3 regions of the Xanthomonas cannabis genome follow, and region 3 is predicted to be linked to each of the others. Evidence: predicted binding sites of a transcription regulator. Region 3 holds the regulator's gene; each other region holds the start of a gene.
The links. Region 3 encodes FliA, which starts transcription of late flagellar genes. Its sites were predicted from a motif close to TAAAGTTTNNCNNNCNNNGGCCGATAA; they were not measured.
Positions count from the first base shown of each region.

Region 1: RZV17_RS01845 (HD-GYP domain-containing protein) is a predicted target of FliA. The motif match lies at 2,455-2,481, and genes of this name have one in related genera.
Region 2: RZV17_RS08375 (methyl-accepting chemotaxis protein) is a predicted target of FliA. The motif match lies at 2,243-2,269, and genes of this name have one in related genera.

Region 1 is NZ_CP136580.1:424,089-428,272, reverse strand. It holds gene RZV17_RS01855 (transporter) at 1-36, opposite strand, end outside; gene RZV17_RS01850 (MarR family winged helix-turn-helix transcriptional regulator) at 174-650, opposite strand; gene RZV17_RS01845 (HD-GYP domain-containing protein) at 1,151-2,392, opposite strand; gene RZV17_RS01840 (MFS transporter) at 2,534-3,844, opposite strand.
Region 2 is NZ_CP136580.1:1,939,905-1,944,088, forward strand. It holds gene RZV17_RS08375 (methyl-accepting chemotaxis protein) at 8-2,119, opposite strand; gene RZV17_RS08380 (PAS domain-containing protein) at 2,761-4,184, shown strand, end outside.
Region 3 is NZ_CP136580.1:2,283,066-2,287,249, forward strand. It holds gene RZV17_RS09715 (chemotaxis protein CheA) at 1-177, opposite strand, end outside; gene RZV17_RS09720 (protein phosphatase CheZ) at 180-806, opposite strand; gene cheY (chemotaxis response regulator CheY) at 806-1,198, opposite strand; gene RZV17_RS09730 (RNA polymerase sigma factor FliA) at 1,234-2,001, opposite strand; gene RZV17_RS09735 (MinD/ParA family protein) at 1,998-2,882, opposite strand; gene flhF (flagellar biosynthesis protein FlhF) at 2,869-4,184, opposite strand, start outside.

The DNA of each region.
Region 1 (4,184 bases), 1.9 Mb from region 3:
GCCACGCACCACCGTTGTTCGAATCACTGCGGACATCTCCAGCGTTGGGAGGAAACAACAGGACGTGCCAGACGGCACGCGTCAGGCAGGCGGCATCGCCGCGCTGTAGACAGCACGTGCAAACAGGTTGTGCGAAGGAGGACGCTGCCAGGCGCTGGCCTGCAGCGCGCGGCTTACGGCGAGTCGAGCCGGTCCAGGCGATCGAGCGCGCGCAGCAACGGCGCCTCGCTGGTGCCGAGCACGGCACTGAGCTGCCGCTCCATGCGCAGCACCTCGGCTTCGGCATCGGTCAGCAGGGTGACGCCGGCCGGCGTCAGCGACAGATGCTGCATGCGCCGGTCCTGGCGCCCGCGCACCTGCCGCAACAGGCGGCGCTTGACCAGGCGCGCCACCACGATGGCCAGGTTGGGCGGCGACACATGCAGCACATCGCCGATCTGGCGCTGGTTGATGCCCGGGTTGCCGTCCACCAGCATCAGCAGCGAAAAGTCGACCGGCTTCAGATCGAAGGCCGCCACGCAGTCCTGAAACATCCGCCGGACCAGCAGCTCGGTGCGGGTGATGCGGTAGCCCAGCAGCCGCAACAGGCGCGCCTGGTCCACCGTGGTGACGGCATCGGGCAACGGTGCAACGGCGGCGGTAGCGGACATGACGGTTCTCGCGACAAAGGCAGCGGGCGGCACGGGACGCCGCAGGCGCCCGGTCCGCAACGCCGATCCCCGGCGTGCACCGCATTGTAGACGCGGCCGGCCGTACCGATGTGGACATGCCGCCCACCTTCGCTTGCGCTGTGCAGGTGCCTGCCTGCGTAGCGGCCGCTGCCGCCTTGCACGCGCGTGCCCGGCTGCGCGGCAGCGGTGCTGCGGCGCGCGGGGGACGGCGGTGATCCAGGCACGGAATGGACATGAGATCCGGTCGGCATGTGATTGCGTTCCGGAATAGTTATGGATCATAACTACATTGCCAAGCTGCACCGCAGCATGGTCGCGTCCGCTAGCTCGCGGACTGGATGAAGGCCAGCCGGTGCGCGAGGCGGTGCGACACGCTGCTGCCTGTACCGGGCCACGCCGGCGCCCGATGCAGGCGCCGACGGCGCACACGCACGCTCAGAGCCGCGGGCGTTGCCCGGTCAGCAGATGACGCCGCCCGCTTACGGCAGCCAGAGTTTTTCCAGCTCGCGGAAGCCCCAGTCGCCCGGGCTTTCCATCTGCGCGATGCGGTCCTGGCAGTCGGGGCGCGACAGGTCGATGTCCTGCACCAGCACATGGCTGCGCAGCCTGGCCGAATAGAACACGCGTACCTTGGGCTTGAGCAGCGCGTCGGGCGTCTGTTCGATCACCACGGCCAGCTTCTGCGATTCCAGACGCACCAGCGAACCCACCGGATAGATCCCCAGCCGGCGCACGAAGGCCTGGAAGATCACCGGGTCGAAGTGGCCTTTCCATGACGCCATCTGCTTGAGCGATTCGGCCGGATCCCAGCCGCGCTTGTACGGGCGGTCGGAGCTGATGGCGTCGTAGACATCGCACACCGCGCCCATCCGCGACATCAGCGAGATCTCTTCGCCGGCCAGACGGTTCGGGTAGCCGCTGCCATCCATCTTTTCGTGATGGTGCAGCGCAATTTCCAGCACCACCGCGTTCTGCACGCCACCGGCCACCAGCAACCGATGCCCGTCCAGCGGATGCTGGCGCATGATGTCCATTTCGTCGTTGGTGAGCCGGCCGGGCTTGTTGAGAATGTCCAGCGGCGTCACCGCCTTGCCCATGTCATGCAGCAGGCCGCCCATCGCCGCTTCCACGACCTGCGGCTCGGGCAAACCGAGCTGACGCGCCAGCCCGCTCATCAGGCCGGCCACCGCCATCGAGTGCAGGTAGGTGTAATCGTCGGCGGTCTTGAGCCGCGCCACGCTGATCAGGGCCTGCGGATGACGCAGCACCGAATCGTTGATGGCCTCCACCAGCGGCATCGCCGCCTCGGTGTCGACGGTGCGCCCCAGCCGCACGTCGCGGAACATCGCCTCCACCGTGTCGCGGCCGTCTTCGAAGATCTTGCGTGCGCGCACCACTTCGGCCTCGATGCCGACCTGCGCGGTGACGCTGTTGGTACGCACACCGCGCGTGCTGGACGCCGGCTCCGGTGGCTCCGGCACGGGCGGCGGCGATGGCGTGTCAGTCGCCCCGGGTGCGGGCGTGGATGCGCCGGTGTCCACGTCGAGCCCGCGCGCGGTGTCGATCACCAACTGCTCGATCCGGCTGCCGTGGATCTTGTCCACGTCCTGCGAATCGACCAGGAACGACGTCTTCCAGAACGGATGATGCACCCACGCGCCCAGCAGCTTGCACACATACATGCCGGGACGGAGTTGGTCGGAGTCGATGGTTCTGAGCATGCCGGCGCTGGTCTGCACGAGGGTCACGGAAGAGGCCGCCGCGGGCTTGGCGGTCTTCGTGGTTATCGGCAACCGGCTCGATTTCTTTGACCACCGGCCACCACGTGCGAGGCAGCGGCCAGCCGCGCTCGGCTGAGCGATTCAGCGATCCGGCAGGCGCATTGCCAGCACCGCGGCCGCGGCAAACAGCAGCGGCACCGCGCAAGCCAGATACAACCGCACCGGCGACCATCCGGCGTCCAGCAACACGCCCGCGCAGAGCGGCGACAGGATCGCGCCGACGCGCCCCACGCCGATCGCCCAGCCCATGCCGGTGGAGCGCACCGCCGCCGGGAAGACCACCGGCGCTACCGCATACAGCCCGCCCATCGCCGCGGTCATGGCGGCGCCGGTCAGCAACGCGGTGGCAAAGGCCCAGCGCAGCACCGTGCTGCTCAGCCCGAACGCGACCATGGCCGCCGCTACCAGCAGCAGGGCACCGGCCGTCAGCCACGACAGCCGCGCGCGCAGGGCCAGCCAACCGAACAGGCTGCCGCCGACAATGCCGCCCAGGTTCAACAATACCCCGCCAGTGACACCCTGCGCGGCCGACAGCCCGGCATTCACCAACAGCTTGGGAGTCCAGCTGAGCACGAAGTAGAACGAGAACATCAGCAGGAAAAAAGCCAGTGCGATCAGCAGTGATTGCCGCCGTAGCGCCCCGACAAACAACGCCGCATAGCCATGCGTCTGCGCATCGGTCTGCACCGGCAGCGGCGGCAACTGCGCATGCGGCGGCATTGCCATGCGCGCCAGCACGGCGTTGAAGCGCGCGAGCGCCCCGGGCGGGCGACGGGCGATCAGAAATTCCAGCGACTCCGGCAAAAACAGCACCACCAGCGGCACGCACAGCAGCGACCCGAGCGCGCCCAGCCAGAACACCGCCGGCCACGACCACTGCTGCAGCAACAGCGCCGCAATCGCCCCACCCAGCGTCGCGCCCACCGGGTAGCCGGTCGCCTGCAGCACGGTGGCGGTGCTACGCCAGCGTGCAGTGGAGTATTCGGCCGCGGTCACCGCCACGCAGGCCAGCATGCCGCCAATGCCCAACCCGGTGAACGCCCGCAATGCGCCCAGTTGCCAGGCATTGCCGGCCAGGGCGGACGCGCCCATGCCCACCGTGAGAATGGCCAGGCAGATCAGGGTGAGCGCACGGCGCCCGATGCGGTCTGCCAGCGGCGCCAGCAGCAGCGAGCCCACCGCCATGCCGACCAGCCCGGCACTGAACAACGCCCCCAGCAGCTTGCCCGACAACTGCCAGTCGGCCGAGACATGCGGCGCGGTGAAGGCCATGGCCATCACGTCGAAGCCATCGAGCATGGTCAACAACACGCACACCGCCACCGCCCGCCACTGGAAGGGCGTCATGCGCTCCAGTAAGAAGGGCGCAGCGTCTGGGGTGCGTTGGAGCATGGGCATGTCCTGTGCATGGAAGGGCCGGTACCGATCACGTGTGCACGACCGCGGCATGGCATCGCCGTGGACGGGCACACTGCCGTGCGCGCGGGCGAGGCAATGCCTGGCGAACACGGCAGTGCGATGACTGCACGCACGCTAGGCCCATCGCACGCACTGTTCAAGCCGGGCCAGCGCACGGCTGTGCGCTAATCGGACGCGGCGGGCCGCCGCTTCGCTTGCCCAGCCACACGTTCGGCCGGTGAACCGGGTGCGCCAACGGCATGCGCACGCATGCCGCACCCTGCATGCCGACATCGATGCCCCTGGCCGCAGCGCCCTGGCTTGTCGCGTGGTG
Region 2 (4,184 bases), 340 kb from region 3:
CCTGAAGTCACAGCACCGTTGCATTGACCTTGAAGACTTCCACTGCGCGGGTGAGTTGCGTGGAGTGCTCCTCCAACGCATGCGCGGCGGTGCTGGCGGCTTCGACGAGGCGCACGTTTTGCTGGGTGGTTTCGTCCATCTGGGCGATGGTGTGGTTGACCTGTTCGATGCCGCCTGCCTGTTCCTGCGAGGCGGCGGAAATATGCCCGATGATGTCGGTGACATGCTGGACGCTGGTGACGACTTCGCCCATGGTGGTGCCGGCCTGATGCACCAGGGTCGAGCCATCGGCCACGCGCTGTACGGAATCGTCGATCAGGCGTTTGATCTCCTTCGCTGCATCCGATGAGCGGTGCGAGAGCGTGCGCACTTCCGACGCGACCACCGCAAAACCGCGGCCTTGTTCGCCCGCGCGCGCGGCTTCGACAGCGGCGTTCAACGCCAGAATGTTGGTCTGGAAGGCAATGCCGTCGATGACGGAAATGATGTCGGCGATGCGTTTGGAGGAGGCTTCGATACCGGACATCTGCTCGATGACCTGGCCGACCACATCGCGACCTTGCGAGGCGATGGTGGCCGCGCCGAGCGCGAGCTGGTTGGCGCGGCCTGCATGCTCGGCGTTCTGCTTGACGGTGGAGGTCAGCTCTTCCATCGAGGCGGCGGTTTCTTCCAGGCTGGCTGCCTGCTGTTCGCTGCGACGGGTCAGTTCCTGGTTGCCACCGGTGATGTCTTCGGCGGCGAATCCGATGCTGTTGGACGTGGTCTGGATGCGCGTCACGATATCGGTGAGGCGGTGCACGGTGCTGTTGGCGTCGTCGCGCATGGACGCAAACACGCCGTGGAAGTTGCCGGACATGCGCACGGTCAGGTCGCCGTCGGCGATGGCGCGCAGCAGTTCGGAGAACTTGGCCAGGTTGGTGTCGGAGGTGGCCATCATGGTGTTGAGGTTCTCCACCATCAGGCGGAAATCGTGTTCGAACTTGTCCGGCTGGCCGCGAAGTGCGAAGTCGCCCGCGCAGGCAGCCTGGGTCAGGGCGTGGATCTGCGCGTTGATCGCGCGCAGGTTCTGCTTGACCTGCTGCATGGTGGCGGTGATGGCGGCCTTTTCGCCGGGATACTGTTCGATCTCCGGAGCCAGGTCGCCGACTGCATAGCGGCCCATGACCTCGGTCATGCGCAACTGCGTCTGCACATGTGCGTGCACCAATGCGTTGGTGTCCTGCACCATGTGGCCGTACTCGCCGGGGAAGCGCTGCGCATCGGTGCGATAGCTGATCTCGCCGGCATCGTGGCGCGACGCCATGGTGCGTTGTGCGGAGATCACCTCCTGCAGGCGATGCTGCATATGCTGCATGGCGCGCAGCAGTTGGCCGGATTCGTCGCTGCCGGTCGGGGCGTCCTGGCTGCGCAGGTCGCCTTCGTTGATGCGCTGGGCCAGCTGCAGCGACTGACGCAGCGGCAGCACCACGCTGCGGGTGAGCAGGAAGGCAATGGTTGCGCCGAGCAGCAGCGCGACGACGGTGGAGATCACCATCAACATCGCAAAGCCACGCGCGGTGGCGACGGCTTGCCTGGCCGCTGCGCGGTTCTTGGCTTCCTGCAGGTCGATGAAGGCGTTGATGCTGGCCAGCCAGTCGATGAAGGCCGGGCGTGCTTGCTGCAGCAATTGTTGCTCGGCGTGCAACCGGTCCGATGCATCGCGGAACGAGCGCACCTGCGTGATCAGCGGCATGGTGCGCTGCTCGATGGACTTGATCTGCTGAAGGATGGCTTTTTCTTTTGCGTCGGTCGAAGCCGCGATCATGTCGTCGAGCGGTTGTGCGGAACGGGCGTAGTCGGCGGCGAGCTTGTCGATCAATTGCTCGGCCGCGTGGCGGTCGGCCGGCGCGTCCATCAGGACAACATCGCGCAAGGCGATCGCGCGATCATGCACGCTGCCGCGAAAGTTGATGGCGTAACGCTGCTTGACGCTATTGACCTCGTTGATGGCGGTCAGTTGCTGGTCGATGCTTCGTACGCGCTGGATGCCAACCACGGTCAGGATCACCATCAGCACGATGATGGACAGAAAGCCGAGCGCCAGGCGCTGACCAATGCGCAGATTCGAAAGGAGATGCATAGGGTTCGATCGGTGATCCGACAGCGGGATGGCAGGAGTCCCCGCGGCAATGGCGAGGCGAAAGGCGCGATACGGCCGTGGGCAGCGCAAGGCCGCTGCGTTGGGTGTGTCTCGACCTATCCGTTAGCGGCCTCGGCCAGTAGAACTGAACTTTGCAGCCTGGAGGATTCAGGTGCGGTTGCTGCGTCCGGGGCGGCGTCGAGCCGCCAGCCAGCTCGCCCGGATGGCGCTGGCGATGCGTGGGCGCGCGAAGCCCGAGCCAGGCCCCGGAGCGGAGCTGGCATGACCCACATCGTCCGGTGCAGGCGTCATGCCCGCCGTGTAAGCCCGTTCTGCCAAGGGGGCCTGTCTCCATCCACTCCCGGCCGGAGCGCGGCAGCCGGCGAACAACCACTGCCGAGCTGGCAGGTAATCGATTCAGTGGCATGTCGCCCGTCCGCTGGACGGCGTCGGTCGCAGGCAAGATGATAGGCGCCCGGCGTGGGTGTCGCCTGTCACCCACGCGCCGATTCCTGAGTCTTCCCGATGGTCACAACGATGCTTCCATGGTCGACAGGTCACCTGGCCCCCCGTAGTGCTGCACTTGCGCGGTGCGCTGCGCGGTGCGGCGCGCGCAGTGGCGCGCCATGGTCGTGCGCTGCATGAGCGCGGCATTCCCGCATGGCGATAGCGCGATGGCACAGGCGGTCCGTGCCCATGACTGGAGCGGCACGCCACTGGGGCTGCCCGCGCAGTGGCCGTTGCCGTTACGAAATACCGTCGATCTGATGCTCGCCTCGCCCGAAAGCATGTATGTGGTCTGGGGGCAGGCGCTGACGTTCTTCTACAACGATGCCTATGCGCCGATCCTGGGGCCGCGTCAGGCACAGGCATTGGGTGCGCCGCTGCGCGAGTTGTGGGCCGATGCCTGGGATGCCGTGCGTGCGCCGATCGAGGCGGCGTTTGCCGGGCGCGCGTCGCGCTTCGAAGAAGTGCCGATCGCGATGAACCGTTATGGCACGCCCGAAGACACCTGGTGGACGTTCTCGTTCTCGCCGATCTATCTCGACGATGGCAGCGTGGGTGGCGCGTTCTGCGTGACCAACGAGGTGACCGCACGCAAGGTGGCGCAGGCGCGGTTGGCCGACGAGCACGAACGCCTGATCCGCCTGTTCGAGCAGGCGCCAATGTTCATGGCGTTCTTGAGCGGGCCGCAGCATGTCGTCGAGTTCGTCAATCCGTGTTACTCGCGCCTGATCGGTCACCGCGACGTGATTGGCCGCCCGTTGGCCGAGGCGTTGCCGGACGTAGTGGCGCAAGGACACCTGGCGCGGCTGGATGAGGTGTTTCAATCCGGACGTGCGTATTCGGCCACGGCGCTCGCCTACGATGTGCAGGCCGTGCCGGGCGGGCCGACCGAGCGCCGGCTGCTGGATCTGGTCTATCAGCCGATCGCCGGTGCCGACGGCACGGTGTCGGGCATCTTTGTGCAGGGTCTGGACATTACCGACCGCATCAGCCTGGAACGCGCGGTGCGCGAGGCCGAAGTGCGCAACCGGCAGATACTGGACAGCGTCATGGACTACGCGATCATTGCCACCGACATGCGCGGCCGGGTGACCTCATGGAACGAGGGCGCACGCCGCATTCTGGGATGGAGCGAGAGCGAGATGCTCGGGCAATCGCTGGAGCGCACGTTCACACCGGAAGACGTGGAAAGGCGGCAGATCCTCATCGAGGCTGCCGCCGCGCTGGAAAGCGGCAGCGGCATGGACGAACGCTGGCACGTGCGCAAGACCGGCGAGCTGTTCTGGGCCAATGGGTCGTTGATGGTGTTGCGCGAAGAAACCGGCACGGCGATCGGTTTCGTCAAGGTCCTGCGCGACCGTACTGCCGAGCGTCTGGCCAGCGAAGCCTTGATCAGGAGCGAGCGCCGCCTGGATGCGCTGGTGCGCGCCTCGTCGCAATCGATCTTCTCTGCGGCTGCCGACTGGAGCGCATTGCGCCAGCACGTGCGCGACGGGCTGCTCAACGACAGCCTGCCGGCGAACGCGCGCTGGCAACAGGACTGGGTGTACCCGGACGA
Region 3 (4,184 bases):
GATCGCCAGGAAGCCGGCGCCGCCCTTGAGCGTGTGGAAGCCGCGGAACACCGCATTGAGCTGGTCGGCCTCGTCTGGCGCCTGTTCCAGCGACACCAGCTGTTCGCCGAGGCGATCCAGGATTTCCTGGGCCTCGACGATGAAATCGGCAGCAATATCGTCTGGAACGGCACTCATGGTTACAACCCCAATCCGGACAGCAAATCGTCGGCGTCGTCCTGCGACACGGCGTGACGGTCCAGGCCCTTGATCGCAGGACCGGCAAGACCGCCGTCGTCTTTCTTCGGCTCGGGATTCTTCGGCGGCAGGCCGAGCGCACCGAAGCCCTCGTGCACGCGGCGCACGATGCCGGCCACGCGGCGGATGATCTGGCCGCTGAGGTCCTGATAGCTTTGCGCCAGCGACAGCTCGGTGAGGTTGTGGCGCATCTTGTCCATCAGCGCGCCCTGGTCCTGATTGAGGCCGCCATCGCGCAGCTGGTTGGCCAGCACGCGGCATTCCTCGACCAGGTCCAGCGTGCGGTGGCTGGCCTTTTCGGTCATCTCCACCACGTGATCCAGGCGCGAGCAGGCATCGTCCAGCTCACCGGCTTCTTCGGGCACGGTGGGCAGCTCGCCCAGCGCCTGGCCAAGTTCGCGGGCAAGCCGGCTCAGGCTCTGCATCATCGGGCGCGTGCGCAGGGCGGCGAGGTGGTCGACCTCGCGCCGCCAGGCGACCTGGTCACCGCTTTCCAGTGCATCGAGTGCGCCTTGCAGGCGCTCGATCAACGCGGCACGTTCGGCATCGGTTTCCACGGTGGCGTTCATCAGGCGGTCGCCGCCAGACGTTCGAACACCTTGCCCAGCTTTTCTTCCAGCGTCTGCGCGGTAAACGGCTTGATGATGTAGCCGTTGACGCCGCACTGGGCCGCTTCGATGATCTGCTCGCGCTTGGCTTCGGCGGTCACCATCATCACCGGCAGGTGCTTGAGCTTGGCGTCGGCGCGGATGTTGCGCAGCAGGTCGATGCCGGTCATGCCGGGCATGTTCCAGTCCGTCACCACGAAGTCGAACGGGCCCGCGCGCAACGCGGCCAGCGCGCTGTTGCCGTCTTCGGCCTCTGCGGTATTGGTGAAGCCGAGATCCGCCAACAGATTCTTGACGATGCGTCGCATCGTCGAGAAGTCGTCCACGATCAGGATCCGCATGTTCTTGTTCACATCAAGCTCCTAACACGAAAAATTACGCGAAAAATTCAGTCGTCGACTTCGACGCCGGCATCGGCCAGTTCGAAGACCTTGAGGCGGCCACGCAAACGCACCACCGCCTGGCCATGGATCTGGCACACGCGCGATTCGCTGACGCCCAGCACGGCGCCGATTTCCTTCAGGTTCAATTCCTGTTCGTAGTACAGCGACAGCACCAGCTGCTCGCGCTCGGGCAACTGGCCGATGGCCTTGCCCAGCTCGCGGCCGAATTCGCCACGCTCCATCATCTGCTGCGGATTGGGGCCACCCTTGGCGGTGGTGTCCAGCTCGCCGTGATCTTCGATGCGCGATTCCAGGCTCAGCACCTGGCCACGTGCGGCGTCTTCCATCAGGCGCAGGTAGTCGGGCAGCGGCATTTCCATGGCGGCGGCCACTTCGGTGGCGGCGGCGGCGCGGCCGGTGTTCTGCTCGATCTTGCGCACGGCAGCAGCGGCGTCACGGGCGCGGCGGTGCACCGAACGCGGCACCCAGTCGCCCCGGCGGATCTCGTCGATCATCGAGCCGCGGATGCGGATCGAGGCATAGGTTTCGAACGAGGCACCCTGGTCGGAGTCGTAGCTGCGCGAGGCTTCGATCAGGCCGATCATGCCGGCCTGGATCAGGTCGTCCACTTCCACGCTGGCCGGCAGGCGCGCGGCCAGATGGTGGGCAATGCGGCGGACCAGGTCGGCGTGCTGGGTCACCACGTCGTTGGCGTTGTTGCGCTGCACGGCGCGGTACTGCGCGCTGGCCGTGGTGGCGGTAGCGGTGCTCATGCGGCCACTCCCCGTTGGATGATGCGTTCGACAAAGAACTCGACGTTGCCGCGCGGCACGGTGGGTGCCTGCCAGCGCGAGGTACGGCGTGCGATTTCGGCAATCGCCTGCGCCGACGGACTGGACGGGTAGGCCTTGATGACGGGTTGCTGACGCTGCACCGACAGGCGCAGCCAGTCGTCCTGCGGCACGTGGCCGAGATAGTTCAGCGAGACGTCGCCAAGGAACTTTTCGCAGACCCGGGAGAGCTTGTCGTACAGCAGGCGGCCTTCATTGGGGTCGCGCACCATGTTGGCGATGATCTGCAGGCGGTCCACGCCGCGTTCGCGCGAGAGCACCTTGATCAGCGCGTAGGCGTCGGTGATCGAGGCCGGCTCGTCGCAGACCACCACCACGGTGTCCTGGGCGGCCTGGCAGAAGGTCAGCACGCTGTCGGTGATGCCGGCGGCGGTATCGATGACCATCACGTCCAGGTCGCGTTCCAGTTCGGAGAACACGTTGACCAGGCCGATGTGCTGGGCCGGGGCCAGTTCGGCCATGTGGCGGCGACCGGACGCGGCCGGCACCACCAGCACGCCGCCGGGGCCTTCGATGATCACTTCATCGAGCGTGCAACGGCCGGCGATCAGGTCGGCCAGGGTGTACTTGGGCGAGAGTCCCAAGACCACATCCAGGTTGGCCAGGCCAAGGTCGGCGTCGAGCAGCAGGGTGCGCTTGCCCATGTCGGCAAGCGCCACGGCCAGGTTGGCGGAGATGTTGGTTTTACCCACGCCACCCTTGCCACCGGTCACGGCAATGGTGCGCACCGGGCCCAAAGGCTCGGGACGGGTCGCCGACAGGGGGAAGGCGTTGGTCAGCTTGGCGTATTCACGCGACTGCATGGTTGTGCTCCGGAGTACAGGGCTTATCGGCAGCGCGCCGCAAATCTTCAAGACGAAGAACGAGACTGGCGGCATTGGCGCGGTGCAGGTCGTCGGGGACCCGCTGTCCGTCAGTCACCCAGGTGATGGGCATTTGGTGGTCGACCACCACCGACAAGGCGCTGCCGAAGCGGCCGGTCTCGTCGAGTTTGGTCAGCACCACGCCTTGGGGCTTGGCGTGGGCGAAGCGGCGCACGACCTCGTCGAGGTCGGCGAAATGGGAGTTGGCGGGCAGCACCAGCAGCGAGGTGACCTGCTGGGCGGCGCGCAGCCAGTTCAGCTGGGCGGCCAGGGCACGGTCGCGCTGGCCCATGCCAGCGGTGTCGATCAGCACCAGCTTGTAGTCGCGCAGACGCTCCAGCAGTTCCAGCAGGCTTTCGGCGCTATCGGCCTCGTGCACGGCGATGCCGAGCTGACGGCCGTAGCTGTGCAGCTGTTCGCGGCCACCGACGCGCAAGGTGTCGGTGGTGACCAGGGCCACGTCGCGCGGGGCGTGCTGGGCGGCGAAGCGCTGCGCCAGCTTGGCGATGGTGGTGGTCTTGCCGGCGCCGGTCGGGCCGACCAGGGCGATCACGCCGCCACGTTCCAGCGGGTCGACCGGGGCCACCGGCAGGCGCTTGGACAACAGGCCCAGCATCAGCCCGCGGCCACGGTGCAATTCGGTATCGGCCGGGATCTGCATGGCGATGTCGCGGGTCAGACCGGCGTCGAAGCCGTAGTCGTCCATCAGCTCCAGGGCCTGCGCACGCACCGGGGAGCCGCGCAGGCGCTCGTCGGTGAGGCGGTTCATTTCGCGCTCGATCATCTGCCGCATCAGCGCCAGTTCGCCGCGCAGCTGCTTGAGTTCTTCATCGTTCTGCGCGACCGGCGCCGCAGCCACCGGCACCGCGGCCAGCGCGGCGGGGGCAACGACGATCGGCGGCAGCGCAGCCGGCGGCAGGATCTGCGGCAGGGCGTCGTCCAGATCGAAGTCGGCCTCATCGGCGAAGGCGTCGTCGTCCTGGCCATGTGCGGCGTAGGCCGGGGCGGCGGCAGCGATCGGAGCCGGAGCCGGGCTCGGAGCGGTCTGCAGCGCCGGGCGCTGGACCGGGGCGGTGGTCAGGAAGTCGGCGAACAGCTGTTCCGGCACCGCCGACAGCGCATGGTCCTGACGCTGCGCCACCGGGGCAGCCAGCTCCTGCACGGCCGGCATCGGCGCGGCGCTGCGGATCGGGGCGGCCACCGGGGCCTGACGCGGCACGCTGACCGGCTGGCGCAGGGCCA